4 regions of the Arthrobacter sp. BG5 genome follow, and region 1 is predicted to be linked to each of the others. Evidence: riboswitches for the same ligand, from Rfam matches in the RefSeq annotation. Region 1 holds a riboswitch; each other region holds the start of a gene.
What was found. Region 1 has a riboswitch for thiamine pyrophosphate ahead of AC1MBE_RS08425 (ECF transporter S component). Riboswitches for the same ligand answer to the same signal wherever they lie in the genome.

Region 1 (7,211 bases):
CTGGCCGTCGCCCGGGTCTGGAACCGTGCCTTCTGGCGCAAACCCGAGGACGCCGAACACCCCGACCCCGTGCTGTTGGCCGCCCCGGCCGACGCGGCCACCGGCCACCGCGCGGGCCAGCAGAACGTGACCCTGCTGCCGCGGACCATGGTGGGCTCCACCTTGGGCCTGGTGCTGTTCGGAGTGGCGCTGACCGTGTTCGCCGGGCCGCTGTTCCGGGTGGCCGGCCAGTCGGCCGAGTCGATGCTGGATCGGTCAGCCTACATCCAGGCCGTGCTGGGGGACGAGGCGCCGGTCCCGGCGATCGCCGAGCCGCCGCGGCAGGAGGGCGGGAAATGACGCGGAAGAGAATCTCGCTGCGCCAGGAACTGCCGCTGCTGGTCTGGCTGGTCATCGTCTGGGGCGCGCTCTGGCAGGACTTCAGCGCCGGGAACCTGCTTTTCGGTGCCTTGATCGCAGTGGTGGTGGCGCGGTTGTTCTACCTGCCGCCGGTGGAATTGGGCGGCCGCTTCAACGTGCTGCGCGCCGTACCCTTCGCCGTAATCTTCCTGGGCAAGGTCGTGGCGGCCAGCCTCCAGGTCCTGTACCTCGCCGTCGTCCGGGGCCCGGAGGTGATCAGCGCCGTCGTGGCCGTCCAACTCCGGAGCCATTCCGACCTGCTGGTGACCGCCACCGGGCACGTCATCTCGCTGATTCCGGGGTCCGTGGTGGTGGAAGTGGACCGGTCCACGTCCACGCTCTACATCCACGGCATCAACGTCCGCGATGCGAAGGATGCGGACAAGCTCCGGAAGGAGGTCCGCGACACCGAGGCCGGGCTGATCCGGATCATGGGCACCCGGTCCGAACTGTCCGCGCTGAAGCAGGAGGTGGGCTCGTGATGCCGCTGGTCCTGACCATTACCGCCGTCGTGCTCTCCCTCGCAGCGGGCGGCGCGATCATCCGCATCGCCCGGGGCCCCTCGCTGCTTGACCGGGTGCTGGCCGCCGACGTGCTGCTGGCCATCCTGGGCGCGGCGCTGTGCATCGATATGGCCGTAAACCGGCACCTGAACAACTTGATGCTGCTGGTGTCCATTTCCATCATCGGCTTTGTCGGCTCGGTGACCGTGGCCCGTTTCGTGGCAGACCGGAGGAAGCAGCCCAATGAGTCCTGAGACAAGCTCCGCCGACGCCGTGACCGACGCCGTCTCCGCCGTTTTTATGGTGGTCGGGGCGCTGATGTCCCTCGGCGCGGCAATCGGCCTGCTGCGCTTCCCCGACCTCATGAGCCGTATGCACGCCGCCACCAAGCCGCAGGTGCTGGGCCTGTTCCTGCTGCTTTGCGCGGTGGGCCTGCAGCTGCGCACCTGGTGGGTGTGGCCGGTGCTGGGCGTGGCGTGGATCTTCCAGCTGCTCACGGTGCCGGTCTCGGCCCACATGGTGGGACGTGCCGGCTACCGCACCAAGCACCTGCACCCGGAACTGCTCAGCGCCGACGAGCTCGAAGCCGTGGTGCAGCAGGCGGCCGGCAAGCGCGGTTTCACCGACGACGACGACTGACCCGCCGTCGCCCGGCCGGTTGGCGGGACATGGCGCATGGTCCGCCGCCTGGGCGGTGGCCGGACATGTCAGACTGGCCGGATGGAAATGCCGGAAGATGCCCCGCGGGACCTCGACCAAGACCAGATCGCCGAAATCGCGAGAGCTTACGTTGAAAAGAACCATCCCGACTCAGCTGCGTCCATCCTCGGGGGAAGCGCGGCCGCCGGGACGGCAACATCCACCTCTGACCTCGACATCGCTGTTCTCTACCCGGACGGACACCCGAATTATGCGCTGACCAGCCGTTTCCAGGGATGGCTGGTTGAGGCGTTCGTGCATACGCCGGCGAGCCTGGACTTCTGGTACCGCAGGGAGGCGGAGGAACGGCGACCCGTGATCGCAGAGCTTTGCGCCAGCGGAATTCTCCTTACGGACAACGGTGCCGGCCGCGCATGGCAGTCCCGCGCCCGGGAACAGATGGCACACGGGCCGAAGCCCCTGACCGACGCCGAGCGGGGTTCCCGCTGCTACGGACTGAGCGCCCTAATGGACGACCTGACAGGAAGCCGCGACGACGCCGAAACCTTCATCCTGACGGCGGATGTCTTCCGCGAAGCTGCCGACCTTTTGCTGCTCGAGGCCGGGAGTTGGCTTGGCGGAGGCAAATGGGTCATTCGCCGCCTCACGCGCAACGGCAACGACCTCGCCGGCCGCCTGGCGGGCTGGGCCGCCGACCCTCACCGAAACCCGGAATCCCTCGCCGCCCTCGCCAGGGAGGTCCTCGAGGGGTCGGGTGGGTATGTCCAGGAGGGCCATCTGCGCGGCGAGGCGGAAATTACCGCCTGACGACCGATGACTCCGCCGGCGGCCGGGCGCACCGGGCAGGCGATAGGCCCTAGACCAGGTCCTGGGTCTTGGCGAAGCGAGTGATCGCCCGCTGCGTGCCGCGGTTGGCGAGAACCTGGATGATGGCGCTGACCGACGCAGAGATCAGGGCGAACGTCAGCGCCTGACGCAGCGTGGTGGGAACGTCGTCGTCGTGGCCCTTGGGCGGCTTGTTGCCGGTCGTCTTTTCCCAAACGGTGTCGACCACCTTGGTGCCGACGAAGCCGGCGAGGAGGCTGATGCCGGTGCCGAGCAGTTTGATGAAGATGTTCATACGTCGTACTCCTTGCGGGAGGAAACAGGGCTTCCCCTAGCCTAGCGTCCCGGCGACGCCGGGCGGCCAAGGATCTCCGTCAGGGCCTCGACCACCAGCTCATGGTCCGCTTTCTGTGGCAGCCCCGAGACGGTGACGGTGCCGACCACCCCGGTGCCGCGCAGGTAAATGGGAAAGGAGCCGCCGTGGGCCGCAAACTCCTGCTGGTCGAACCAGGCGTTGTCCTCGATCCTGCGCCCGGCAGCACGCGCCCGCAGGCCCACCAGCAGCGACGGGACTTCATACCGCACGGCGGTGCGCTGTTTGGCCTTGATCCAACGCTCATTGTCCGGGGTGGCGCCCTCCAGAGCGGCGTGGAAGAGGACCTGCTCGCCTTTGGTGATGTCGACGGCGATCGGGTGGGAGCGTTGCCGGCCGAGCTCCACTAGCCGGAGCCCCAGGTCAAGGGCGTCGTCTTTGCTGAAGGACTCGAACTGCAGTTCGTCGATTTCCGTCAGGATGCGGCCGATCAGCGCCGCCAGGGACCCGTCCGGCTGCGGTTCCGCGGAGTCCGGGTCGTACTCGGGGGAAGGAACTGGTGCGTCGCTCATGGGACTCAGCTTCCGTTAGGTGGCCGCCGCTGCGCAAGCCCAACGGACGGGCAGCTGGGGCCCTCGAAACGGCAACGATTGTGAGTCACGTGGGAGGTCCGCCGGGTGTAAACTGGCCCAGCCCACAAGGGCGATTTTGATACGACAGGGGAGCGCCGCCGTCGGGCATCACTGGAACAGTCCAGGGAACCGTAGGTGGGCGCTGAGAGTGCGGACAGCCGCAGACCCTCGAACCTGATCCGGTTAGTACCGGCGCAAGGGAGTCGAGTTCTCAGGGTGCCCGGCGCCCGTGGCGGAAGCCGCGGCGCCGCCGGAACACCCTCCCCTCCTGTACCTCAGGAGGACGACATGACTGATATTTCTGCGAAGCAGACACTCACCACCGGCAAGTACAGCTGGCGCGTGGTCGACATTGTGGTGGCGGCGTTGATCGCTGTTGCCGGCGGTGTGATTTTCTGGGCCTGGTCCCAGGGTTCCAACCTTGTTTCCGTTCCGCTCAACGCCGTTTACCCGCCGCTGACCGGGCTCTATGCCGGCGGCTGGATGATCCCCGCTGTGCTGGGCATGCTCATTATCCGCAAGCCCGGAGCGGCATTGTTCTGCGAAACTGTGGCCGCCACGGGCGAGCTGATCATGGGCTCCCAGTACGGCGCGTCCGTGCTGTTCTCCGGCTTCGTCCAGGGCCTCGGCGCCGAACTCATCTTCGCCGCGTTCCTGTACAAGCGGTTCAACCTGCCGGCGTCCCTGCTCGCCGGCGCCGGCGCGGGCCTGTTCTGCGGACTGAACGACTCCTTCCTGCCCTGGGGCTGGAACATCGCGTACGAATCCGGCGACAAGCTCGCCTACATCGTCTTCTGCGCCATCTCCGGAGCCGTCATTGCCGGCGGGCTGTCCTGGCTGGCCACCCGCGGCCTGGCCAAGACCGGGGTGCTGGGGTCGTTCGCCTCCCGCAAGGCGGCGTCGGAACCCGTCTTCTCCTGAGGCCCGCACCCGCATGAGAACTTCCGACGCCGTCCGGCCGGCCGCGGTCACCGCCCGCGGCTGGGGCTGGCGGCACGCCGGCCGGCCCCGGCCCGCCGTGAGCGGCCTGGATCTGGACATCCGCCCGGGTGAGCGCGTGCTGCTGCTGGGGCCGTCCGGCGCGGGCAAGTCCACACTGCTGCACGCCCTGGCCGGGGTGCTCGGGGACAGCACTTCCGCCGCCGCATCGGCCGCTTCGGCCGCGTCCGCGGCGGGCGCCGCGGACGCCGAGGACTCGGACGAGACCGGCAGCCTGCTGATCGACGGCGCCCCACCCCGGTCCCGGCGCGGCAGGGCGGGGCTGATGCAGCAGGACCCGGAGACCCAGGTGGTGCTGTCGCGGCTCGGCGACGACGTCGCCTTCGGGGCCGAAAACCTGTCCGTGCCCCCGGCGGAGATCTGGCCCCGGGTGGCGGAGGCGCTCGACGACGTCGGGCTGGGCGGACTGCCGCTGCAGCACCCGACGTCGTCGCTCTCCGGCGGGCAGAAGCAGCGGCTGGCGCTCGCCGGGATCCTCGCGATGCGGCCGGGCCTGCTGCTGCTCGACGAGCCCACCGCCAACCTCGACCCGGCCGGTGTTCTGGAGGTCCGCGACGCCGTGGGGCGGTGCCTGGACAAGACCGGCGCCACCCTCGTGGTGGTGGAGCACCGGGTCGCCGTCTGGAAAGACCTCGTGGACCGGATCGTTGTGCTGCAGCCCGGAACCGCCACCGACTCCGCCGTGCTGCTGGACGGGCCCCCGGACCTGGTCCTGGAGCAGGCGCGGGACATGCTCATCGCCGCCGGCGTCTGGGTGCCCGGCCATGTGCCTGCCACCCGGGCGCGCCGCGGCGGAACGGGGCCGGGCGGAGTCGAGACCGGCGGCGCCGCGGCCGGCCAGCTGCTGCTGGCGGCCGAGGGGCTGGCCGTGTCCCGCGAACATCCCCGCCGCACCGGTCTGTTGCGCGGGTTCCGCACGGTCCCGCCCGCGCCGGTGCAGTCCGGCATCACGGCGCAGGTCCGGGCCGGGCAGGCGCTGACCATCACCGGCCCCAACGGTTCCGGGAAGTCGACCTTCGCCCTGACCCTGGCGGGACTGTTGGCCCCGGTGGCCGGCGCGGTGTCCGCCACGACCGAGCTGAGCGCCGGTGCGGGCATCGACCCCTACAAGTGGAGGGCCCAGCAGTTGATTGCCAGGATCGGCACGGTGTTCCAGGAACCCGAGCACCAGTTCGTCACCGGCCGGGTGCTGGACGAACTGATGTTCGGCCCCCGCCAGCTGGGCCGCGGCGAAGAACGAGTGGACGAGCTGCTGGAACGCCTGCGGCTGCGCGACCTGGTGGACGCCAACCCCTACACCCTCTCCGGCGGCGAAAAGCGGCGGCTCTCGGTCGCCACCGTGCTGGCCGCGCACCCGCAGGTGCTGGTGCTGGACGAGCCCACCTTCGGCCAGGACGCCAACACCTGGGCGGAACTGGCCTCCTTCCTCTCCGAGCTCCTCGACGCCGGCACGGCCGTGGTCTCGGTGACCCACGACGCGGAATTCAGCGAGGTCCTGGGGGGCGCCGAGTTAAAACTCGGCGCCCCGCCGCCCGGCGTGCCCGGCCGGACGACGAACCCGGGGGTGGCGGCGCCATGAGGGACGCCCTGACCCTGCCCGGGAACCACGCCCTGCTGGCCCGGGCCAACCCGCTGGCCAAGTTCGCCGGCGTCGTGCTCATCACGGTCGTCCTGGCGCTGTCCATCGACTGGGTGTCCGCGTCCGTGGCGCTCGGCTTCGAACTCCTGCTGTTCCCGCTTGCCGGCCTGACCCTGGCCCTGCTCTGGCAGCGCGGCTGGCCGCTGATCCTAGCGGCGGCCGTGGGCGGCTGGAGCACCGCGATCCTGGCGCCGGACCACGGCAGGATCCTGCTCGACGTCGGCGTCTGGTCCATCAGCGAGGGTTCGCTGCAGCTCGGGCTGGGTTTCCTTTTGCGCGGCCTCGCGATCGCCCTGCCGGCGGTGCTGCTGATGAGCTGTACGGACCCGACGGATCTGGCCGACGCCCTGGCGCAGCAGGCAAAGCTGCCGCACCGGTTTGTGCTCGGCACCCTCGCCGCGATGCGCCTAGTGGGGCTCATGGCCGAGGAATGGCAGACCATCGGCATGGCCCGGCGGGCCCGCGGCGTCGGCTCACACGGCAACCCGGTGCAGCGGCTGAAGGCCACGCTGGGGCAAAGCTTCGGGCTGCTGGTTCAGGCACTCCGCCGCGCGTCCCGGCTGGCGGTGACCATGGAAGCCCGCGGCTTCGGCGGCGCGCAGCGGACCTGGGCGCGGACCGCGACGTTCAGCCGGCTGGACGCGTGGGTGGTCTTGGGCGGTGTGCTGATCGCCGGCGCGTCGGTGGCGGCGGCCATCGGTGCCGGGACCTGGAACATGGTGTTTCTCGGCCAGCAGTAGCGGACTGGCGTAGGCTGCTCCCGGGGCGCCTGCCATATCGCACGAGATGGATATTATGTGAGCTTAATTGCAGTTGGCGGGTGTTTTTCGGATCAAATAGCTCATCCGTGATATTTATTGCATATGACTCAACAGACTGCTGAATACGTCGGCGCCGTGCTCCGGGACGCCCGCGGCCAGAAGGGCTGGACTCAGGGACAGCTCGCGGCCGAACTGGGTACCAGCCAGAGCGCCATTGCCCGGATGGAACAGGGCAAGCAGAACCTGAGCCTGAAAATGATCCAGCGGCTTGAAGCCATTTTCGGCCGGGCCATCGTCAAGGTCGGCCGGCCGCAGATGACCCACCTCAGGGTGGAGGGCGGCCGCACGCTCTCCGGAGCGGTGGACGTCAACAGCAGCAAGAACGCCGGCGTCGCGCTGCTGTGCGCGAGCCTGATCAACCGCGGCACCACCGTCCTGCGCCGGCTCGCCCGGATCGAGGAAGTCAACCGGATCGTTGAG
Region 2 (7,211 bases), 1.3 Mb from region 1:
CTCTTGGCGGCCGCCTGCGCGGACAATCGCGTACACCACTGGGGAACTCACTTCTCTCGACGTTTATTACTAGATTTGCGTGCGGAACCTGGGGCCGAAGTGTTCGGACCGGCTCACGCTGTGCCTCAACGCCGGTGGATTCCCCGGGGGAACCCATGAGCTATCCCGTGGAAAGTCCTGCCCGCAGGGCGGGTGAACTGTTCCTCAGGGTCATAACCCAAGTGTTGGCGTAAGCACCGAAGATCTAGACTACGCTAATTTTGCCTTCGGCCGCAAACGAGGCTGGTCCCGGCGAGTAGTGCGTGACAGGCGCCACACCATGTGCCCAGGGGGCCCAAGCTGTGGTGCCGCAGCGACCTTCCGGAACCGCGCCCCATTATCTTACCGGCTGCATCGCCCGGGCCGGCTCAGGCGTGCAGCCTCGGCGCGTCGAAGAATTCCACCTCATACCGGCAGGAGTGCTCGAAGGCTTCTGCCATGGCGCGTCGCTCCGCCTCGGAGCCCCCGCGGCCCGCGGCGTCGGTGTACCTGATCGCTTGCCGGGTCGCCTCCGCGAAGGCCTCGTCCGCGTAGGTGCTCAGCCACTCCGCGTAGGGGTGCGCCGCCGGGGCGCCCGCAGCGAGGAACTCGCGATGCAGCGTGGCGCCGACCTCGGCGTAGAGCCAGAAACACGGCAGCGCCGCCGCGGCCAGCACGCCGTAGCTGCCGGCGAGCGATGCCGCGTGGAGGTGGTCCACGTAGGCCTTGGTGACCGGTCCCGGCCGCGTTTCCGCCGCGCGGCCGGCCAGCCAGTTCCGGTGCAGTTCGGATTCGACTTCGAGGCACTGCTGCGCCGAACGGGACCAGAAGAGCTGTTCGGCTTCCGACGGCGCGAGGGCGGCGGCGCGGGACAGCACCCGGGAGTAGCCGTTCAGGTACAGGGCGTCCTGGCTGAGGTAGTAAGCGAACTCCTGCTCCGGCAAGCTTCCGTCGGCGAGCCCGCGGATGAAGTCCAGGCTGTAGATCGCGTCCAGTCCTGCCGCCGCGTGCCCGGCGAGGGCCGCTGCGAAGCCACCCTTGGCGGGCAGCTGTGTCAGGGCCGGTGCGGCTGGCTGAAGGTGGTGGAAATGGTGCACGGGGCCGTTGCCGGATCCGACGCCGAGGCGACCGGATTCCCGCAGCGCACCCAGCAGCCAGGGCTTGACCTCGCGCAGAGCCGCCTCCCAGTCCCCCGCCCGCGCCTGCACCGTGGCCAGTGCCGAAGACAGCGAGCAGCCGGTGCCGTGGCTGTTGCGGGTGGCGATCCGCTCGCCCGGCACGACCACCGTTTCCTGGCCGAGCAGTCCTCCGGTGTTCACCAGTGCGTCCGGGCAGCCGCCGCCGTCGTCGCGGCCGCCTTCTTCGCTTTCCTGGCCGTCGGCGAGGTGGCCGCCCTTGACCAGCACCGTGGTGCCGGCCTGGGCGGCGAGCCGCTTGCCCTGTTCCAGCGCCCCGGCCCAGTCCGCGGCGGGCGGTTCGTCCAGCAGCATGGCCAGTTCGGCCAGGTTCGGGGTGATGAGGTCGGCCAGCGGGAGCAGGGAGCGCAGGGCCGCTTCGGCGGATTCCTGCAGCAGCCGGTCGCCGCTGGTGGCCACCATTACCGGGTCCACGACCACGACGGCGGGCCGGACCTTCTGAAGCCAGGCCCGGACGGCGTCGATCACTGCGGCGTCGCCGAGCATGCCGATTTTGACCGCATCGATGGTGATGTCGTCGCTTACTGCCTCCAGCTGGGCCGTCAGGAAGGACGCCGGCGGCACGTGGACGGAGCGGACGCCCCGGGTGTTCTGGGCCGTCAGCGCCGTGATGACGGCCATCCCGTAGCCGCCGTTCGCGGCGATGCTCTTCAGGTCCGCCTGGATGCCGGCGCCGCCGGAAGGGTCCGAACCGGCGATCGCCAGCACCCGCGGAATCCGCGGCAGTGTGGCTGCGGCGGCTTCCGCGGGCTCCTGGTCCGGGAAGGCGGACTGCAGGATGGATGCCGGGCGGGTTGCGGCTGGCCGGGTTGGTTGCGGCTGGGTCGATGAAGACAAGAGACATCCCTTCGCCGGTGCTAACCGGACAGGTTCAACGGGTCTGGATCTCAGCCGGCTCGATGCGCGGCACCCCGTGTCAGTTCCCCAGCCTAGCGTTCCCCGCCGGCAACTCCCCCGTCCGCACCCTCCGTGACGGCGCCCCCTGGCGGACGCCCCTTAACGGGCTCGCGGGTACCGCCCGGACCGACCGATGTTACGTCGATTCCGCACGATACCCGCGGGCCGTGGTGTCTGCTGAGTCCTACAGCTCCGACGCCGGTACGCCGACGCCGAGGATGATCGGCTCGTTGGCCGCGGGCTTCGCGGCCTCCTTCACCGGCTCCGGCGCCTTGGCCTCATGGACCGATCCGGCGGCAGCCGACGGAGTGGCCGCGCGCTGCTGCACAGACGTCTCGTTGGCGGCTCCCTGGGCCCGGCTGGCGCTTCGGTTCCGGCGCACCCGGCGGGGTGCGGAGCTCTCCGCTGCCGCAGCCTGGCGGGCCGGCGCCTGCGTTGCCGGTGCTGCGGGCGCCTGCGCCGCGGGTGCCTTGGCAGGTTCCCGGCGGACGGGTGCCTGTGTTGCGGGCGCCTGGGCCTGAGCCGCGGGTGCCTTGGGCGCTTCCTGCCGGGGGGTGGCCTGGGCCTCCCGGTTCCGGACACTCGGCGGCTGGATCCGTGCTGTCTGGGCACGGCCACGGCCGCGGGTGGCGCGGGACGGTGCCGCTGCAACCGGCGCCGCGGGTTCCGCCGCGGGGAGCTCCGCGGCCCGTGCAGCCGGTTCCGGCGCTACAGTTTCCGCCGCGGCCGGGGCCGCTGCGGCAGGCTTGGCGGCCTCGGCGTCGCCCAGGTTGGCGAATGCCTCGGTGAGCAGGTCCAGGGTCAGCGCGGGCTGCGGGGTCTCCTCCGCGTGCTCGACGAACGGCAGGGCCACCTGCTCGCCGCCGAAGGTCAGCACAGCGGCGGGACGCCCGGCTGCCTCCTCCGTCGAAGCCAGCTCCACGGCCGCATCGAGGGCGGCCTGCCGGGTTTCGGCGTCGGGCGCTGCTGTCGCTTCGCCGTCGTGCAAGTGGGCGGCGTGCGCGGCGGCGGCGATGTTGGCCAACGCGGCGCGGGTCGCTTCTGCCTTGGCGTGGCGCTCAGCCTCGGTGGGCTCGGCGTGCGCCGCGGCGGGGGCGGCCGGCATGGACTCGCCGGCTCCCTGGCCGCTCTTGCCGCGGCGGCGCTTGCGCTCCGTGCGGGCGGCGGGCTGGTGCTCGGTCCGCGGGACGTGGTGTTCCGCGGCGACGGTGTTGGCGCGGCGGTGTTCGACCGGTTCGTCGTGGGTGACGATGCCGCGGCCGGCGCAGGCCTCGCACTGTTCGCCGAAGACCTCCAGCAGCCCGGTGCCCATCCGCTTGCGGGTCATCTGCACGAGCCCCAGCGAGGTCACCTCGGCGACCTGGTGCTTGGTCCGGTCCCGGCCGAGGCACTCCACCATGCGGCGCAGCACGAGGTCGCGGTTGGATTCCAGCACCATGTCGATGAAGTCGATCACGATGATGCCGCCGATGTCGCGCAGCCGCAGCTGCCGGACGACTTCCTCGGCCGCTTCCAGGTTGTTCTTGGTGACGGTTTCCTCGAGGTTGCCGCCGCTGCCGGTGAACTTGCCGGTGTTGACGTCCACCACGGTCATGGCTTCGGTGCGGTCGATCACCAGGGAGCCGCCGGAGGGCAGGAAGACCTTGCGGTCCAGGGCCTTGTGGATCTGCTCATCGATGCGCCACGCAGCGAAGATGTCCGTGTCCTTGGTCCACTTCTCAAGCCGGCCCACCAGGTCCGGAGCCACGTAGGTGACGTAGGCCTCAATGGTGTCCCAGGCTTCCTCGCCGGAAACGATCAGCTTGGAGAAGTCCTCGTTGAAGACGTCGCGGACCACCTTGATGGTCAGGTCCGGTTCGCCGTAGAGCAGCTCCGGGGCGAGGATCTTGGTGGACGTGGACTGGCTCTCGATGCCTTCCCACTGCGCGCGCAGACGGTTGATGTCATGCGTCAGCTCTTCCTCCGAGGCGCCCTCGGCCGCGGTGCGGACGATTACGCCGGCGTCCTCCGGCAGGCGGTCCTTGAGGATCCGCTTGAGCCGGTTGCGCTCAACGTCGGGCAGCTTGCGGGAGATGCCGGTCATGGAACCGCCGGGCACGTACACGAGGTAGCGGCCGGGCAGCGAGATCTGGCTGGTCAGCCGGGCACCCTTGTGGCCGACCGGGTCCTTGGTGACCTGGACGAGCACGGAGTCGCCGGACTTGAGCGCGTTTTCGATCCGGCGCTGCTTGCCTTCGAGGTTCACGGCGTCCCAGTTGACTTCGCCGGCGTACAGCACGGCGTTGCGGCCGCGTCCGATGTCGACAAAGGCGGCTTCCATGGACGGCAGCACGTTCTGGACCTTGCCCAGGTAGACGTTGCCAATCAGGGAATCCTGCTGGGTCTTGGAGACGAAGTGCTCGGCCAGCACACCGTCTTCCAGGACACCGATTTGGATTCTGTCGTCGCGCTGCCGGACGATCATCTGGCGGTCCACGGATTCGCGGCGGGCCAGGAACTCGGCCTCGGTGATAACGGTGCGGCGGCGGCCCGTGTCGCGGGACTCGCGGCGGCGCTGCTTCTTGGCCTCCAGGCGGGTGGAGCCCTTGACGGAGGTGACGCGGTTGTTGACCGGGGCCTCGCTGACCGCGCGCGGCGCCCGGACACGGGTCACCGTGTTGGGCGGATCGTCGTCCCCGCCGCCGGTCAGTTCAAGGTCCTGTTCGCCGCGGCGGCGACGGCGGCGGCGGCGCGAGGTCACGCCCTCTTCGAGGGTGCCTTCGGAATCCTCGCCGGTTTCCTCGGTGCTCTCGTCAGCGCCTTCGGTATCGGTGTCGGCTTCGCCGGCGGCGCGGGTGCGGCCGCGGCGTCCGCGGCTGCGGCGCCGACGGCGGCTGCCGGCGTCGTCGCCCTCGACCTCTTCTTCTTCGTCTTCTTCTTCGGTTTCCTCTGCCACCACCGGGGCCGGGCGCACGACGGTGCTCAGGTCCGGGGCCTGGAAGATCATCGAGGTGACAGCGCCGGGTGCGAGGAACAGCGCGGGGGCTTCCGCGCCGGCCTCGGCCGCGGTTTCATCGGACTCTGCTGCCGGAGTTTCGGCGGCGGCCGGCGCGGCTGCGGCTGCTTCGGCGGGGGCGGCGGCATCGGTCACAGCGGCTACTTCGTTCTGCACTGCTTCGGCCTCCACGGCGGCCGGGGCGGCCTTGGCGCGGGAGGCGCGGCGGCGGACCGGCTTCTCCGGTGCGGCTTCCGCTGTTGCCGGCTCCGCGGGCGCCTCAACGGCTGCAGCCGCGGTAGCCGCAATGTCCGTTGCGGCGGCGGCGTCGTCGCTTGCGGCAGGGACGTCGGCGTCGGTCTTCCTGCGCGACCGGCTCCGGCGGGCCGGGGCCTTGGCTTCCGGGGCGGCGTCGGTGCCGTCCGGGAGGGCGCCGGCGTCAGCGACGACGTCGGACGCGGCTGCCGTCTCTGCGGCTTCCGGCTTCGGGGCCGCCTTGCGGCGGGTCCTGGTGGCCTTCTTGGGAGCCTCCGTTGCGGCGGCGGTTTCCGGTGCTTCTTCGGTAACGAGTGCTTCGTTGTTACCGGCTACTAGCTGGTCATTATCCATATGTGGCGACACTCCTGCCCCTGATGTACCGCCACATTCGGCACCCGTGGGGGCAAATATTTGTCAACACCCGCGGGCATTGACAGAAGTCAATTGGATACCTTCAGGTTCGCACCGGCAGTGGGGTGCGGCAGCCCTGGAAGGCCGGCGAGCTTGTTCTGAACCCGTTGATCCCATGTGTCACAACCAGGTGCCGTCCAATGGCATTGCGGGATAGGCCGGATCGAGGGACCCGAAGTATGCCCTGCTCATCATTGGCGGTCTTGCAAACAAAGTCGCCGGACTGAAACCCGAATGTGGATCGCGTCCCAGCCAGGTTCATTGTCTCACAGGAGCCGCGAAAGCATAGGTAAGCGGGTCATCCGGTCCGCGTCGTGGACCGAATCACTGCTGACGGCACGACGGCGACCCGGGTACATCCAGCCTCCGGCGATACAATCGGGCCAAGAGCACCCGACGCAAAGGACTGAAATTCCATGCCCAGCATCTCCCACGCCCCCGACGACGTGACCGCCCACGAGCGCGGCGCCGGTGCGGCCGCTGCGGAGCGCCCGCTGCCCCTGATGACGCGTGACCGGCCGTTTGCCTGGCTCCTGCTGATCACCGGCGTGGTCGGTTGGCTCGCGTCCGGCACGCTGGTGCTGGAGAAGCTGGAGGTCCTGAAGGATCCCAGCCACGTCACGGTCTGCGATGTGAACCCGTGGATTTCCTGCGGGCAGGTGATGCAGACCTGGCAGAGTTCGGTTTTTGGATTCCCCAACATGTTCATCGGGATCGTCGCGTTCGCCGTCGTCATCACTACGGCGATGGGCATCCTTGCCGGGGCCAGCTTTGCCCGCTGGTACTGGCTCGGGCTGCAGGCCGGCGTGACGTTGGGCTTCGCGTTCGTGGTGTGGCTCTGGTCCCAGGCGCTGTACTCGATCCACATCCTCTGCCCGTTCTGCATGATCGTCTGGGCCGCCATGATCCCGCTGTTCGTCTGGGTGACCGTCCGCAACGTCAGCCACGGCGTCATCCGGATGCCCGCCGCAGCCACCCGGATCCTGGCCGACTCCGGCTGGATCCTGACCGCGCTGCTCTACGTCGCCGTGGTCGCCACCATCTTCTTCGCCTTCATCCAGGTCTTCATCGGAACCTCCGGCTACTAATCCGGCAGAGCCCGGTTAACCGCCGCGAGGTGACAGTTAAGGCCAATGTTCGTCGCGAACATTGGCCTTAACTGTCACCTCGGTGAGGTGCGCCGGGCGGGTTAGAACCAGATGCTGATCTCGCGTTCGGCGGACTCGGCCGAGTCGGAGCCGTGGACCAGGTTCTGCTGGACCTTGACGCCCCAGTCGCGGCCGAAGTCGCCGCGGATGGTGCCGGGGGCCGCCGTCGTCGGGTCGGTGGTGCCGGCGAGCGAGCGGAAGCCCTCGATGACGCGGTGGCCTTCGAAGATCGCCGCGACGACCGGACCGCTGAGCATGAACTCGACCAGCGGCTCGTAGAACGGCTTGCCGACGTGCTCTTCGTAGTGC
Region 3 (7,211 bases), 790 kb from region 1:
GGGGTCGCCCTCGGCGTGGGGATGCTGAGCTGGATCACTTTCATGGCGGCCGGCTTCGGCTACCAGCCGGGCCTGACCTGGATCCCGTGGGTCGCGCCCTTGCTGCTGGGCGCTGCCGCAGCGGTGGGCGCGGTGCTATACCTCGGCAGGTCACGCACGCGGCAGGACACCGCACGGATGACCGCCATCCTGCGGCTCTAACGCCCAGCGGCCGCGGTTCCGTCGGCGCCGGTCTCTGCCAGGCGCTTGCTGAGGTAGCGGCGCTCCACCTCGGTTGGTGCGAGTGCCCGGGCCTTCAGGTATTCGCGGCCGGCCTCCTGCAGCCTGCCAAGGCGCCGCAGGAGGTCCGCTTTCGCGGCAGGCAGGAGGTAATACCGCTCCAGTGACCCCGCCTGGTCCAGACGGTCGATGAGGTGCAGCCCTGCCTCCGGTCCCTGGGACATGGCGACGGCGACTGCTCGGTTGAGCTCGACGACCGGCGAGGGTGCCAGCTGGGCGAGACGGTCGTACAGCAGCGCCACCCGGGTGAAGTCCGTGCTGCCGAAGTCGGGGGCGGTCATGTGGCACGCGGCGATGGCTGCCTGGATCCGGTAACTTCCGGGCCGGGCACCGCGTGAATTCCCGAGCCGGTCGGCGGCTGCCAGGAGCGCGACGGCTTCCGCCGTCGCTGCCTGGTCCCACTGCCCGCGGTCCTGGTCCTCCAGGGTCACCAGGTCCCCTGCGGCGTCGGTCCGCGTCTTTCGGCGGCCGTGCTGGAACAGCTTGAGTGCCAGCAGGCCCATGGCCTCCGGCTCCTCGGAAGAGCCGTCGAGCAAACGGATCAGGAGACGGCTGAGACGGATCGCTTCGCGGGCAAGCGGCTCGCGGATCAGCGTGGTACCCCCGGCGGCCGCATATCCCTCGTTGAACATGAGATAGAGCACGGACAGGATCCCGGCCGTGCGTTCGGGGATCAGCTCCGGCGGCGGCACCCGGTACGGAATCCCGGCATCCCGTATTTTGGCCCGGGCGCGGACCAGCCGCTTCGACATGGTTGACTCCGGGACGAGGAACGCGCGTGCGATCTCGCCCGTCGTCAGGCCGGCCACTGTCCGCAGCGTCAGTGCCACCCGCGCCTCAAGCGGGAGGGCAGGATGGCAACAGGTGTAAATCAGCCGCAGCCGGTCATCCCCGGCAGCCGGATCAGCGGGGGCATCCTCAGCGAGGGCTTCGAGCTCGGTGAGGATCGCGAGTTCCCGGACCGCCCGCTTTTCGCTGGCCGCGCTCCGCATCCGGTCGATCGCCCTGTTCTTGGCGACGGTTGTCAGCCACGCGCCGGTGTTGGCAGGGATGCCACGCTCCGGCCAGTCGGCCAGGGCGCGTGCAAAGGCGTCCTGGACACAGTCCTCGGCGAGGCTCCAGTCGCCGGTCACGCGGATGAGGGTGGCGGTGATCCGTGCCGTCTCCACGGCGGAGGCGCCTTCGACGGCGGTCCGCACGTCCGTCACTTCCGCTGCCACGCGACCCCCTGCGTCGTGACCGGCGGCCTCCGGCAGACCGCCGCTATTCGAACGGCCACACAGGCCTGATTTCGATCTTGCCGAATTTTGCCATCGGATGTTTGGACGCAACCTCGATCGCCTCATCGAGGTCGGCGCAGGCGATGATGTCGTAGCCCGCGACCCATTCCTTCGTCTCGGCAAACGGACCGTCCGTGATCACCACCTCGCCGGCGCGCACCCTGACAGTGGTGGCGTCCTCCACCGGACGCAGCCTGTCACCGTGGCGGGCAATGCCCCTGGCTTCCACCTCGGCCGCCCATTCCTCGATGTTGTCCTCGGCGGCCACATATTCCGGCGCTGTGGGATCGGTGCAGATGAAAAGCATGTAGTCCACGGTGACTCCTTCTAGTAGGTCGATACGTCAGTACGACGAGGAAGATGCCGTCGAAAGGACACCTGCCGCCAAGTTTCTTTCCGGAATGCTACTCCGGCCGGTTTCCCGAAGCGTCCGTTACAGGAACTCGGCGCGGCCTTCCATGGCGGACGAGGCCAGGGCATGCTCGCGGCGCGGGATCCGGCCTGCCCTGCGCGCCAGCCTGCCGGCGATGACCGCGTGCCGGAACGCTTCCCCCATCAGCGCCGGGTCCTGGGCACGGGTCACGGCGGTGGCGAGCAGCACGGCGTCGCAGCCCAGTTCCATCGCGAGCGCGGCGTCGGAGGCCGTGCCGATGCCGGCGTCAAGCACCACCGGCACGGACGCCCTCGAGACAATCAGTTCGATGTTGTGCGGGTTCAGGATGCCCAGGCCGGTGCCGATCGGGGCACCCAGCGGCATCACGGCGGTGGCGCCGAGGTTTTCCAGCCGGAGGGCCAGCACCGGGTCGTCGTTCGTGTAGGCGAAGACTTTGAAGCCGCGGGCCACAAGCTGCTCGGTGGCCTCCACAAGTTCCAGGGCGTCCGGCAGCAGGGTGTGCTCGTCCGCGATCACCTCGAGCTTCACCCAGTCCGTCTCCAGCGCTTCGCGGGCCAGTTCGGCCGTAAGAACGGCATCCCGGGCGGTGAAGCAGCCGGCGGTGTTGGGCAGCACCCGGATGTTGTTGTCCGCCAGCAGCTGGAATAGCGAGCCGCTCTCGGCCGGCGAGTAGCGGCGCATGGCCACCGTGGTGAGTTCCGTGCCGGAGGCCACCAGGGCGGCGCCCAGGCCGTCCAGGCTCGGTGCCCCGCCGGTGCCCATGATCAGCCGCGAGCCCAGCTCCACGCCGTCGAAGGTCAGCGGGTCCCGGCGTGCCTGCTGGGTTGCGTCCAGCGCTGTTTCTGCCATGGCGTTCATCCTCCCTGTACCGCGGTGACGAGTTCGACGTCGTCGCCCTCGGCGAGCGCCGTCGCGTGCCACTGGCTGCGCGGCACCACCTCGGCGTTGCGGGCGACGGCGACGCCGAGCTTGCGGCCGTCCGTGGCCTGCCCGTCGGCGGCCAGCGTCCGGCCGGTGACCCCGCTGACCAGCGCGCCGACCGTGGCGCCGTCGGCGAGGGCGTGCTGCGCTCCGTTGAGCCTGATGTTCACGCTGTGGTCCTGTCTGTCGGTGATGCATGTGTGGGTGAGACGTCCCGCGGGTCGTGGCCGGAAGAATCCGGGCGGCGGTCGGAGAACCGGTCCGGTCGGAACCGGGCCCAGCGCGGGTCCGGCTGCCCGTCCAGCAGCGCCCGGCAGATGGCGGCGGCCACGGGGGTGAGCAGCACTCCGTGCCGGAAGAAACCGGTGGCCACGATCAGGCCCGCGATGTCCGGCCCGGCGCCGGGGCCGGCCACGCGGCCCAGCAGCGGGGCGTTGTCCGGTGTCCCGGGCCGTGCCCTTGCCGTGGCCTCGAGCAGTTCCAGTTCGGCGACGGCGGGGAGCAGCTGCTGGGCATCGCGCAGGAGCTGGTAGACGCCGCCGGCGGACACGGCGCCGGCGGCGGAGGGCGCGTCCTCCCGCTGGGTTGCGCCGATCACCACCGTTCCGTCCGCCCGCGGAACGATGTAGACCGGGACTCCGCGGACCAGCCCCCGCACGGTGGAGCGCAGCAGCGGCCGGAGCCGTTGCGGCACCCGGAGCCGGAGGATGTCCCCGTAGACCGGCCGCAGCGGCAGGGACAGTCCGGCCGGCAGGCCCTGCAGGTCGGCTGCCCCGAGGCCGGTGGCCACAACCGTCTCACCGGCCCGGATCTCCCCGCCGCCCTCAAGCGTGGCCCCCGCCACGCGGCCGCCATCCCAGAGCAGCCCGGTCGCGCGGCGGCGCACCGCCGTGTACCGGCTGTCCGCGGCCAGCAGCGAGCCGATCCGGGCCAGCAGTCGGCGCGGGTCCACTTGGTGGTCCGCCGGGATGTCGAAGGCGCAGGAGATGCCCGGGCTGAGCAGGGGTTCGCGGTTGCGCGCCTCGCGCACCGTCAGCGGCTCCACGGCCAGCCCGCTGGCCTGCTGCACGGCCCGCAGGTCGGCGAGCGCCCGGCGGTCGGCGGCGTCGGCACCGACGGCGAGGGTCGGCGTCGTGAGATAGCCGGTGCCGCCCGCGCCTACGCCGCCGGCTGTGCTGTTGCCGGCCAGAGCGGCAGCGAACTGCGGCCACAGCCGTGACGCTTCCAGCATCAGGGCCAGGAGGTCTTCCTCCTGGTAATGCAGTTCGCTCACGGGCGCCAGCATGCCGGCGGCGGCCCAGCTGGCGCCGGAGCCGGGGGCGTCGTCGAGCAGGGCGACGGTGCGGCCCGAGCGGCGGGCCTCCCAGGCGATGCCGTGGCCGATCACTCCCCCGCCGATCACGGCGACGTCGTAATATTCGGCGCCTCCGCGCGGCGCAGCGCCGATGGCGGGTGTGGCGGATGGTGGGACTGATACGTCCATAGGCTTCCTTCCCTACGCCGGTACTAACCGGATCAGGTCAAGCGGTCGGCTCTGACGCCCTCTCAGCCCGGCGGCCGGATGACGGCCTGCGCGGGCTCCCGCGGTATGCGCCCAGTTTAGAGGAACTAGGCTTATGGCATGAGCCAGGATGTCCACACCACCGCCCGCCTGTACCTGTGCACCGACGCCCGGAAGGAGCGCGGCGACTTCGAGGACTTCGTTGATGCCGCCTTCGCCGGCGGTGTCGACATCATCCAGCTGCGGGATAAGGCGCTGGAGGCGGCCGAGGAGCTGGAGCTGCTGGAGGTTCTGCACGCCGTGGCGCGGCGGCACGGCCGGCTCTGGGCCGTGAACGACCGCGCCGACCTGGCCTCGCTCGCCGGGGCACCGGTCTTCCACATCGGGCAAAAGGACATCCCCTTCACCGCGGCCCGGGAATTCCTGGGCAAGGACACCGTGATCGGCATGTCCACCCACACCCCGGAGCAGGTCGACGCCGCCATCGCCGCGGCCCCGGGCCGGAGCGGGCTGGACTACTTCTGCGTGGGGCCGGTCTGGGCCACCCCGACGAAGCCGGGCCGCCCCGCCGTCGGGCTGGACCTGGTGCGCTACGCCGCCGCGGCGATCGGCCGGGCCGAGGCCGCAGACGTCGGAAAGGTCTCCGGCGTGGTGCCGTGGTTCGCGATTGGCGGCATCGACCTGACCAACGTGGAGCAGGTCGTCGACGCCGGAGCGCGCCGCGTCGTCGTGGTCCGGGCGATTACCGAGGCCGCCGATCCCGCCGGGGCGGCGCGGCGCCTGCTGGCCGCGCTTGACGCCGGCAGCCACGCCGACGCCGAAAACCACACCGACGTCGGCAGCGGTGCCGGGGAAAACTAGGCGGGCAAGCTAGCCGGGAAGACGGCCCGGGGACTTAGCCGGCAAGTCCGAGCTGGGACATCCGCCGGGAATGCCCGGCGGCGAGGTCGGCGGTCAGGGCGCGGGCGAGTTCGCCGGCCCGGACCTCGTCCGCGCCGGTCAGGCCGCCGAGGAAGGCGTGTTCCACGCTGACCCGCTGCGCCTGGGTGAGTGCCTCCCCGAGCAGCCGCCGGGCCCACAGCGCCAGCCGGGACGCCAGCCGCGGGTCGTCGGCGAGCGCCGCCTTGAGCCGGTCCCGCAGCACCGCCGTCGCGTCCCCTGCGGACTGGACCTGTTCGATCAGCGCGGCGGTGCCGGCGTCGACGTAGCTGGAAATGGACCGATAGAAGTCGGCGGAGACTGTGTCAATCACGTAGGCCTTCATCAGTGACTCATGCCAGTCGGCGGGCCGGGTGCGCTCATGGAAGTGGTCCACCGACGGTTGGAACGGCAGCATGGCTTCCTCCGCGTCGGCGCCCAGTTCGGCCAGCCGCGCGCAGACCAGTTCGAAGTGCTGGAACTCGATGACGGCGAGGCGGCCCAGCACCGCACGGTCGTGCAGGGTGGGCGAATACCGGGCATCGGAGGAGAGCCGTTCGAAGGCTGAGAGCTCCCCGTAGGCCATCACGCCCAGCAGCTCCCTGAGGAAGCGTTGGTAGCGGGCGGGCTCGGCCGGGGAGGTGCTCATGCTTCAAGACTAGTGGCGGAAATCGGGCTACCCTGATTTCGTGTCTCATCATCGCCTGACTCCGAGCGTCCGCCAGCAGAAGAACCAGCTTGCCCAGGCGCTCAACGCACTGCGCACCACCCTGGAACTGCCCGGTCCGTTCCCGGAAGCGGCGCTCCGGGACGCCGAGGCGGCTGTAGCCGGCCACGAACTGCCCGAGTTGGACCTGACGCATGTCGAGTTCGTGACCATTGACCCGGCGTCCTCAACGGACCTGGACCAGGCCCTGTTCATCGACCGCGCCGGCGAGGGCTACAAGGTCTTCTACGCCATTGCGGATGTCCCTTCCTTCGTCCAGCCCGGCAGTGCGCTCGACGCCGAGACACGGCGCCGCGGCCAAACGTTCTACACCCCGGACGGCCGCATCCCACTGCACCCCGAAGTCATCAGCGAGGCGGCCGGCAGCCTGCTGGCGGGCCAGCTCTGTGCGGCCTTCGTCTGGGAGTTCGAACTCGACGGCGCCGCCGAAGTGGCCTCCGTCCTGGTGCGCCGGGCGCAGGTCCGCAGCCGGGCCAAGCTCAGCTACCACGGCGTGCAGGCCGCACTCGACGGCGGCACCGCGGACCCGGTATTGCAACTGCTCAAGGAAGTCGGCAGCAAACGGGTGGAACTGGAACGGCTCCGCGGCGGGGCGAGCCTGAACATGCCGGAGCAGGAAATCGAACAGCTGCCCGACGGCGGCTACCGGATCGTCGCCGCGCCGCCGCTGCCGGTCGAGGACTGGAATGCCCAGATATCCCTGATGACCGGCATGGCCGCCGCGGACCTGATGCTGCAGGGCAAAGTCGGCATCCTGCGCACCATGCCCGCCCCGGATGAGAGCTCGCTGCGGCACTTCCGGCGCCAGACCGGCGCACTCGGCAAACCCTGGGACGGCCGGATCAGCTACGGCGAATACCTGCGCACCCTGGACCCCACCGACCCGCGCCAGCTCGCGATCGTACACTCCGCCGGCATGCTCTTCCGCGGGGCCGGCTACACCCCGTTCGACGGGACGGTTCCCGAGGACGCCATCCAATCCGCCATCGGCGCGGCCTACGCCCACTCCACCGCCCCGCTGCGGCGCCTGATCGACCGTTTCGTCCTGGTCATCTGCGAGGCCCTGTCCAACGACGCCGAGGTACCGGGCTGGGCCCGCGACGCGCTCCCGTCACTGCCGGCCATCATGGCGGCCTCGGACCAGCTGGCCGCCAAACTGGAGCGGCTGTCACTGGACACCGTGGAGGCGGC
Region 4 (7,211 bases), 1.2 Mb from region 1:
CCGACGCTGGTCCTGACCGGCGGCTGGGAACCGCTCTACGAGGAGATTGCCGGCTATCTGCGGGAGACGGGCGCCCTGCACCGCACCGCCCCGGGCGGGCACCGGCCGCAGGATTCGAAGGAAGGCGACCGGGTCATCCGCTCCTTCATAGCCGACGTCAACCGCAGCCGGCACGCCCACGCCTCCTGACGCGCCGGTGCCGCGCAGGCGGGTGCCCGAATCCCCGGCTAGGACGGTGCGCCGATGGAGGGCTCGGGCAGGTAGACCTTGCCGCCGGCCGCTACGAATTCGTCGCTTTTCGCGCGCATTCCGGCTGCCATCTGTGCCAACGCTGCCTGGGAATCCGCTGACCCGTATTCGTCCCGGATGTCCTGGCTGATCCGCATAGAGCAGAACTTCGGCCCGCACATGGAGCAGAAGTGGGCTGTCTTGGCCGGTTCGGCCGGCAGGGTCTCGTCGTGGAAGGCTTCCGCGGTCGCCGGGTCCAGGGAAAGTGCGAACTGGTCGCGCCAGCGGAATTCAAACCGGGCCTTGGACAGGGCATCGTCGCGTTCGTGCGCACCGGGATGCCCCTTGGCCAAGTCGGCGGCGTGGGCGGCGATCTTGTAGGTGATGACGCCGGTCTTCACGTCGTCCTTGTTGGGCAGGCCCAGGTGCTCCTTTGGCGTGACGTAGCACAGCATGGCCGTGCCGTAGCGGGCGATCTCGGTGGCGCCGATCGCCGAGGTGATGTGGTCATAGCCCGGTGCGATGTCTGTGACCAAGGGCCCCAGCGTGTAGAAGGGCGCACCCTTGCAGAGTTCCTGCTGGCGCTCCACGTTTTCCCGGACGAGGTGGAACGGGACGTGGCCCGGGCCTTCCACCATGACCTGGACATCGAAGTCCCAGGCCCGCTGCGTGAGCTCGGCCAGGGTATCCAGTTCGGCGAACTGGGCGGCGTCGTTGGCGTCCGCCGTCGACCCGGGCCGCAGCCCGTCGCCGAGTGAGAAGGCGACGTCGTAGCGGGCGAAAATTTCGCACAGCTCGTCGAAGTGGGTGTAGAGGAAGTTCTCCTGGTGGTGCGCAAGGCACCACCCGGCCATGATGGAACCGCCGCGGGACACGATGCCGGTGACCCGGTCGGCGGTCAACGGGACGTACCGCAGCAGCACTCCGGCGTGGATGGTCATGTAGTCGACGCCCTGCTCGCACTGTTCGATCACCGTGTCACGGAAGATCTCCCAGGTCAGGGCGTTTGCTTCGCCGTTGACCTTTTCCAGGGCCTGGTAGATCGGGACGGTGCCGATCGGGACGGGGGAGTTGCGGATAATCCATTCGCGGGTGGTGTGGATGTCGTCGCCGGTCGACAGGTCCATCACCGTGTCAGCGCCCCATTGCGTGGCCCACTGGAGCTTGTCGACCTCTTCGGCAATGGAGCTGGTGACCGCGGAGTTGCCGATGTTCGCGTTGATCTTGACCAGGAACGCCTTTCCGATGATCATCGGCTCGGACTCCGGGTGGTTGATGTTGCTGGGGATGATGGCCCGGCCGGCGGCGACTTCGCTGCGGACGAGCTCGACGTCGCAGTTCTCCCGCAGTGCGACGAAGCGCATCTCCGGTGTCACGAGGCCCTGTCGTGCGTAATGCATCTGGGTGACCGTTCGGCCTTCGACGGCGCGGCGGGGCTCCGGCGGCGCGCCCCGCCATTCCGCCGAGGCGGCGCCGCGCCGGACCGCGGACTTGCCGTCGTCGAGCAGGTTGCGTTCCCGGCCGCTGTAGGGTTCCGTGTCCCCGCGTCCGGCGATCCATTCACTGCGGACGGCGGCGAGCCCTACTACCGGGTCGCTGCCCGGTCCCGCGGTGCGGTACGCCCGGAACGGGGGATTTCCGACGCCGCCCGGGGAAGGTTCCAGGGCAATCTCCGTCACCGGGACGCGGATCCCGCCGTCTTCGACATATGCGAGGGTATGGGACTTCAAGGACTGCGTCACGGGTGTTGCACCGGTGACGGGAGGCTCCGTTGGCGCCGCGTTGTTCCCGTTCCGGGCAGGGCTGTGCTGTGGATTTGTTGCGCTCAAAGAACTGCTCACTTCCTTCGCCGGCATTACCCGGACAGGTTCAACGGTCGCAGGCTGCACCAGCCTGATCTCAGCCCCTGCAGGGGCACCCGTGTGGTCGTAAACGAAGCTACCACAGGGCGCCGGGAAGCCGTCGGGACGCCCGGATCGGCCCCGTGCTAGCGTGGCATCGTGATTCAGCGCAGGGTCTTGCCCCGCATCAGGGCCGCGACACCTGAAGACCTCGCGGGCCTGCCGGCGCTGGAGGCCGCGGCCGACCGCCTGCTCGAAGCGGTGCTGGGGTGCCGGCCGTTCCCGGCTCCGGAGCAGGCGAGGCTGGATGCCTTTCTATTTCTCCTGGTCGCCGGAAGCCCGCCGGTCGGATTCGCCCGGATCGATGAAGTCGGCGGCCAGGCCCATCTTGAACAACTTTCGGTGCATCCCGATTTTGCCGGGCGCGGGATCGGCAGGTCCCTGGTGCAGGCAGCCCTCGCCGAGGCCCGCCGTCGTGGTTATCAGTCGATGACGCTGTGCACCTTTGCTGGCGTTCCGTTCAATGAACCGTTTTACGCGAGCTGCGGCTTCGAGGTGGTCGCCGGGCCTTCGGGCGCCCTGGCCGCCTTGCGGGAACACGAGGCGCAATCGGGGCTGGACGAGCTGGGCCGGCGGATCGCGATGCGGATTAAGCTTTAGGCCATGAGCAGCATCATCGAATTCAGCGGCCCCGTCCTCACGGCAGCCGACCAGGAGCGGCGCGGACTGTGGGCCGTCGACGGCAGGCTGACCTTCACCCGGCCCGCGGCCGCGCCGGACCTGGTCCTGGACGGCTGGGTCATCCCGGGCCTGGTCGACGCGCACTGCCACATCGGGCTCGGCCCCGGCGGCGATGTACCGGACGAGGTAGCGGAGCGGCAGGCCCTGACCGACCGCGACGCCGGAACCCTGCTGGTCCGCGATGCCGGCGCGGTCCATGACACCCGATGGATCCAGCAGCGGACCGACCTGCCGCGCATCATCCGCTCCGGCCGGCACATCGCGAGGACGCGCCGGTACCTGCGGGGCTTCGCCATTGAAGTTGAGCCCGCGGACCTGGTGGAGGCCGTCCGCAAGCAGGCCCGCGCGGGCGACGGCTGGGTCAAACTGGTGGGGGACTGGATCGACCGCGACGCCGGCGACCTGGCCGCAAGTTTCCCGGCCGGGACCGTCAAGGACGCGGTGCGGGCTGCCCACGACGAGGGCGCCCGCGTTACGGCGCACTGCTTCGCGGAGGACACCCTCGATGACATGCTCGACGCCGGCATTGACTGCATCGAACACGGAACGGGCTTGCTGCCCCGGCACCTGCCCCGCTTCGTCGAACAGGGCGTCCCGATCGTGCCCACCCTGATCAACATCGCCACCTTCCCGGACATCGCCGCCCAGGCCGAAGGCAAGTTCCCGCGCTACGCGGCGCACATGCGCTCGCTCTGGGAGCGCCGCGCCGAGCGCATCCTGGAGGCGTACGAAGCCGGGGTGGCCATCTACGCCGGGACCGACGCGGGCAGCGTCATCAAGCATGGCCGGATCACCGATGAACTCGAGGCCCTGCGCGCCGCCGGACTTCCGGCCACGGCGGCCCTCGACGCCGGAACCTGGGCTGCCCGCGGCTGGCTCGGCGCCGAATCGATCGCCGAAGGCGCCAGCGCGGACGTGCTCGTCTGCGCCGCGGATCCCCGCCGGGACCTCGCAACCCTGCGCGAGCCCCGGAGCATCGTGCTCCGCGGGGAAATGGTCGGTCAAGGACCTGTCCCGCATTAGGAATAAATTGAAGCTTCAAGTAATTTAAGTCTATGTAAAGGTCACCGAAGGTCGGTGGCCACAGGACCACCGGAGCGTTTCGATGACCGCAGAAGCCAGCACCCAGGATCTCCTTCCCGCCGAACTCACCATGGGCACCGTGATGCTCAAGGTCGGCGACATGAAGCTGATGACCGATTACTACCAGCGCGCCCTCGGCCTCGACATCGTGGCCGAGCAGGACGGCGGGCTCTACCTCGGACGCAAGCGCAAGCCCCTGGTCCACCTGGCCCCCGCCCCCGGACTGAACCTGCCCTCCCGCGGCGAGGCCGGCCTCTTCCACACCGCCCTGCTGTTCGAGGACCAGCCCTCGCTGGCCGCCACCGTAGCCTCCGCCGCGCAGTACGAGCCGCAGTTCTTCACCGGCAGCGCCGACCACCTCGTCAGCGAAGCCTTCTACTTCAACGACCCGGAGGGCAACGGCATCGAGCTGTACTGGGACCGGCCCCGCGACGCCTGGTCCTGGGACGGCAAGAACGTCGTGATGGACAGCCTCGCCCTGCCGCCGCAGCGCTACCTCGAGCAGCACCTCACCGAAGCGTCGCTGGCCGGACAGCGCGAGGCGGACGCCGGCGTCGGGCACGTCCACCTGCAGGTTGGCGACGTGCAGTCCGCCCACGACTTCTACGTCGGCACGCTCGGCTTCGAGAAGACGGCGGGCTGGCACGGGCAGGCGCTTTTCGTCTCGGCCGGCGGCTACCACCACCACATGGCCATGAACGTCTGGAACAGCCGCGGCGCCGGGCCCCGCCACGACACCCTGGGCCTGGGCGAAGTGCTCATCGAAGTTCCCTCCGGAGACGACGTCGGCGCCCTCGCCGACCGGCTCAAGACCGCCGGCGTCGAGTCCCACCACACCGGGGCCGAGCTGCGCTTCGATGATCCGTGGCGCAACCGGATCCGCGTCGCCGTTCGCTAAGGTCCGCTGCCCGAGGGGCCGGGGAGCGGGTCGGGTGCGGGCCGGGTCCGATCGCTCACGGCCCGCGGGACATGCCCATCCTTGGCGTCCCGGGACCGCGGGACATGCTCATCCTTCGCTGCAAGGAGTGGGCGTAGCGGCATTCTGCCCGTTGCTCGTGGCTAAGGGAGGGCATGTCCATCGGTGGCACCGGACGACACAGTGCGCGGCCAACGTAGAGCGAGGGGAATGCTCATCCTTCGCGGCAAGGAGTGGGCATAGCGGCATTCTGCCCATTGCTCGTGGCTTAGGGAGGGCATGTCCGCTGGGGCCGCAGCCCCGTCTGGGCTAGGCTGAAACCGGATGGCCGCCGCAGCTTCCTGCCTGCAGTGCGGCCGCCGGCACCACGCCAGACCTACCCCTGATGAGGAGCACTTCCTTGGGATTTACTGAAATCTTCGTCGCCACCCATGACGCCGCCCTGAAGCGCGCGTCGGCCCTCGACGGCGGAGCCGCGGCTGCCCCGGGCGCTGTCCGGATTCCCGACATCAGCGACTTCGAGGTCGAGCGTCTGGGTGACCTGGCCGGCACCGCCGTGCATGCCGCGGGCGCCGACTACGAGCTGGCGATGGTGGACGTTGCCAGCGACTCGCTGCTGGGCGTCCCGGCCGCGATGGTCCGGGCCCTCGCGGACCTGCTCAGCTACGAGACGGAAGGCGAGGGCGATGTCCTGGCCGATGTCGCGGAGAGCTGGGCGGCTGAGGAGGACATGCCCTTCGGTGCCGAGCAGGCCGCCCGCTATGTCCGGCAGCTCGCCGAGCTGGCGGCCGGCGTCGACCCTGCCACGAAGGCCGGACTGTACGTCTGGACCTCCTGACGCGACGCCCGCCCCGGCCGAAAAAGTGCCCGAAGATGCCCGCCGCGGGTGTCAAGTCGAAATCCGCGCGGTGATCTGGCACAATAAACAGGTACTCGATCTGCGTGGCCCCTCTCTCCGCGTCCGGATCCTGTCCTTTAGAACCCCCTAGTACGGCCCGCCCCACGGGTGCAGAACGCCGGGCTCGACCCCGTTTCAGAAACAGGAGTGACCACAAAAGTGGCCGTAAAGATTCGCCTTAAGCGCTTCGGCAAGATGCGCGCACCGTACTACCGCATCGTCGTCATGGACGCACGCTCCAAGCGTGACGGCCGTGCCATCGAAGAGATCGGCAAGTACCACCCGACCGAAGAGCCCTCGTACATCGAGGTCGACACGGACCGTGCCCAGTACTGGCTCGGCGTCGGCGCACAGCCGTCCGAGCAGGTCGCCGCGATCCTGAAGATCACCGGTGACTGGCAGAAGTTCAAGGGTCTCCCGGGCCAGGAGGGCACCTTGAAGACCAAGGCTCCCAAGGAAGCCTTCGTCACCCCGGAAAAGGGTTCCGTGATCATCCCGGAAGCCATCACCAAGAAGGCCAAGAAGGACGACGCAGCCGAGGCTCCCGCCGACGCCGAAGCAGAGACCACCGAGGCTGAGTAAATTGCTGTCAGAAGCGCTCGAACACCTGGTCCGCGGGATTGTTGACAGTCCCGAGGACGTCAAGGTCAGTGCGAAGAACAACCGCCGCGGGGACACCCTCGAGGTGCGCGTTCATCAGGACGACCTCGGACGGGTGATCGGACGCCAGGGCCGCACCGCACGCGCTTTGCGCACTGTGGTGGCGGCGCTGGCGGACGGCGAGCCGGTCAGGGTCGACGTCGTCGACACCGACCGCCGCCGGTAGCGCGACCAGCAGTACTTGTCTTTAGTCCGGCCCCTCCACCAGCTTATGGTGGAGGGGCCGGACTGTTTTGCGCAGTAAACACCCCCAAATTCCAGACTTACAAAGAAACCCGAACAGAGGAACAGATGCAGCTTCAGGTGGCACGAATCGGCAAGCCCCACGGCATCCGCGGCGAAGTGACCGTCCAGGTGCTGACGGACGCGCCCGGTGACCGCTTTGTTCCGGGCACACAGTTCGTGGTGGAACCGGCGTCGGCCGGGCCGCTGACCGTGGAAAGCGCCCGCTGGAACAAGGACATCCTGTTGCTGGCCTTCGAGGAAGTGGAGACCCGCAACGACGCGGAAGCCCTCCGCGGCGCGAAGCTCTACATCGAAACCGAGGAACTGGACGAGGACGACGACGAGGGCTGGTACGAGCACGAGCTCGTAGGCCTGGACGTCCGCGTCGGCGACCAGGTGGTCGGCAAGGTGTCCGGGCTGCACACCATGCCGGTCCAGGACCTGCTGGTGGTGACCGACCAGGACGGCAAGGAAGTCCTGATCCCGTTCGTGGAGCAGATCGTGCCCGAGGTCAACGTCGGCGAAAAGTACGTCCTCGTCACCCCGCCGGCCGGCCTTTTCGAGGTCAACACCGAGACGGGCGCTAGCCCCGACGACGGCGACTCCGACGCCGACACTG

Region 2: it holds a riboswitch for thiamine pyrophosphate, as region 1 does, so the genes downstream of both, AC1MBE_RS02350 (bifunctional hydroxymethylpyrimidine kinase/phosphomethylpyrimidine kinase) here and AC1MBE_RS08425 (ECF transporter S component) in region 1, are expected to answer to the same signal.
Region 3: it holds a riboswitch for thiamine pyrophosphate, as region 1 does, so the genes downstream of both, thiO (glycine oxidase ThiO) here and AC1MBE_RS08425 (ECF transporter S component) in region 1, are expected to answer to the same signal.
Region 4: it holds a riboswitch for thiamine pyrophosphate, as region 1 does, so the genes downstream of both, thiC (phosphomethylpyrimidine synthase ThiC) here and AC1MBE_RS08425 (ECF transporter S component) in region 1, are expected to answer to the same signal.

Annotation. Positions count from the first base shown of each region.
Region 1 is NZ_CM155268.1:1,820,056-1,827,266, reverse strand. It holds gene AC1MBE_RS08460 (Na+/H+ antiporter subunit D) at 1-339, shown strand, start outside; gene AC1MBE_RS08455 (Na+/H+ antiporter subunit E) at 336-881, shown strand; gene AC1MBE_RS08450 (MrpF/PhaF family protein) at 881-1,156, shown strand; gene mnhG (monovalent cation/H(+) antiporter subunit G) at 1,146-1,541, shown strand; gene AC1MBE_RS08440 (nucleotidyltransferase domain-containing protein) at 1,623-2,369, shown strand; gene AC1MBE_RS08435 (DUF4235 domain-containing protein) at 2,419-2,682, opposite strand; gene AC1MBE_RS08430 (heme-degrading domain-containing protein) at 2,724-3,272, opposite strand; TPP riboswitch at 3,409-3,551, shown strand; gene AC1MBE_RS08425 (ECF transporter S component) at 3,621-4,253, shown strand; gene AC1MBE_RS08420 (ABC transporter ATP-binding protein) at 4,267-5,910, shown strand; gene AC1MBE_RS08415 (energy-coupling factor transporter transmembrane component T family protein) at 5,907-6,710, shown strand; gene AC1MBE_RS08410 (UDP-N-acetylglucosamine 1-carboxyvinyltransferase) at 6,834-7,211, shown strand, end outside.
Region 2 is NZ_CM155268.1:527,903-535,113, forward strand. It holds gene rplU (50S ribosomal protein L21) at 1-39, opposite strand, end outside; gene AC1MBE_RS02350 (bifunctional hydroxymethylpyrimidine kinase/phosphomethylpyrimidine kinase) at 408-2,051, opposite strand; TPP riboswitch at 2,041-2,138, opposite strand; gene AC1MBE_RS02355 (Rne/Rng family ribonuclease) at 2,296-5,694, opposite strand; gene AC1MBE_RS02360 (vitamin K epoxide reductase family protein) at 6,171-6,842, shown strand; gene ndk (nucleoside-diphosphate kinase) at 6,944-7,211, opposite strand, start outside.
Region 3 is NZ_CM155268.1:1,031,431-1,038,641, forward strand. It holds gene AC1MBE_RS04615 (hypothetical protein) at 1-201, shown strand, start outside; gene AC1MBE_RS04620 (RNA polymerase sigma factor) at 198-1,499, opposite strand; gene AC1MBE_RS04625 (YciI family protein) at 1,543-1,866, opposite strand; gene AC1MBE_RS04630 (thiazole synthase) at 1,993-2,802, opposite strand; gene thiS (sulfur carrier protein ThiS) at 2,808-3,044, opposite strand; gene thiO (glycine oxidase ThiO) at 3,041-4,357, opposite strand; TPP riboswitch at 4,349-4,469, opposite strand; gene thiE (thiamine phosphate synthase) at 4,496-5,236, shown strand; gene AC1MBE_RS04650 (ferritin-like fold-containing protein) at 5,271-5,942, opposite strand; gene AC1MBE_RS04655 (RNB domain-containing ribonuclease) at 5,983-7,211, shown strand, end outside.
Region 4 is NZ_CM155268.1:614,906-622,116, reverse strand. It holds gene AC1MBE_RS02820 (alpha/beta fold hydrolase) at 1-189, shown strand, start outside; gene thiC (phosphomethylpyrimidine synthase ThiC) at 228-2,084, opposite strand; TPP riboswitch at 2,053-2,160, opposite strand; gene AC1MBE_RS02810 (GNAT family N-acetyltransferase) at 2,229-2,729, shown strand; gene AC1MBE_RS02805 (amidohydrolase family protein) at 2,733-3,833, shown strand; gene AC1MBE_RS02800 (VOC family protein) at 3,916-4,791, shown strand; gene AC1MBE_RS02795 (hypothetical protein) at 5,210-5,647, shown strand; gene rpsP (30S ribosomal protein S16) at 5,867-6,289, shown strand; gene AC1MBE_RS02785 (RNA-binding protein) at 6,291-6,533, shown strand; gene rimM (ribosome maturation factor RimM) at 6,659-7,211, shown strand, end outside.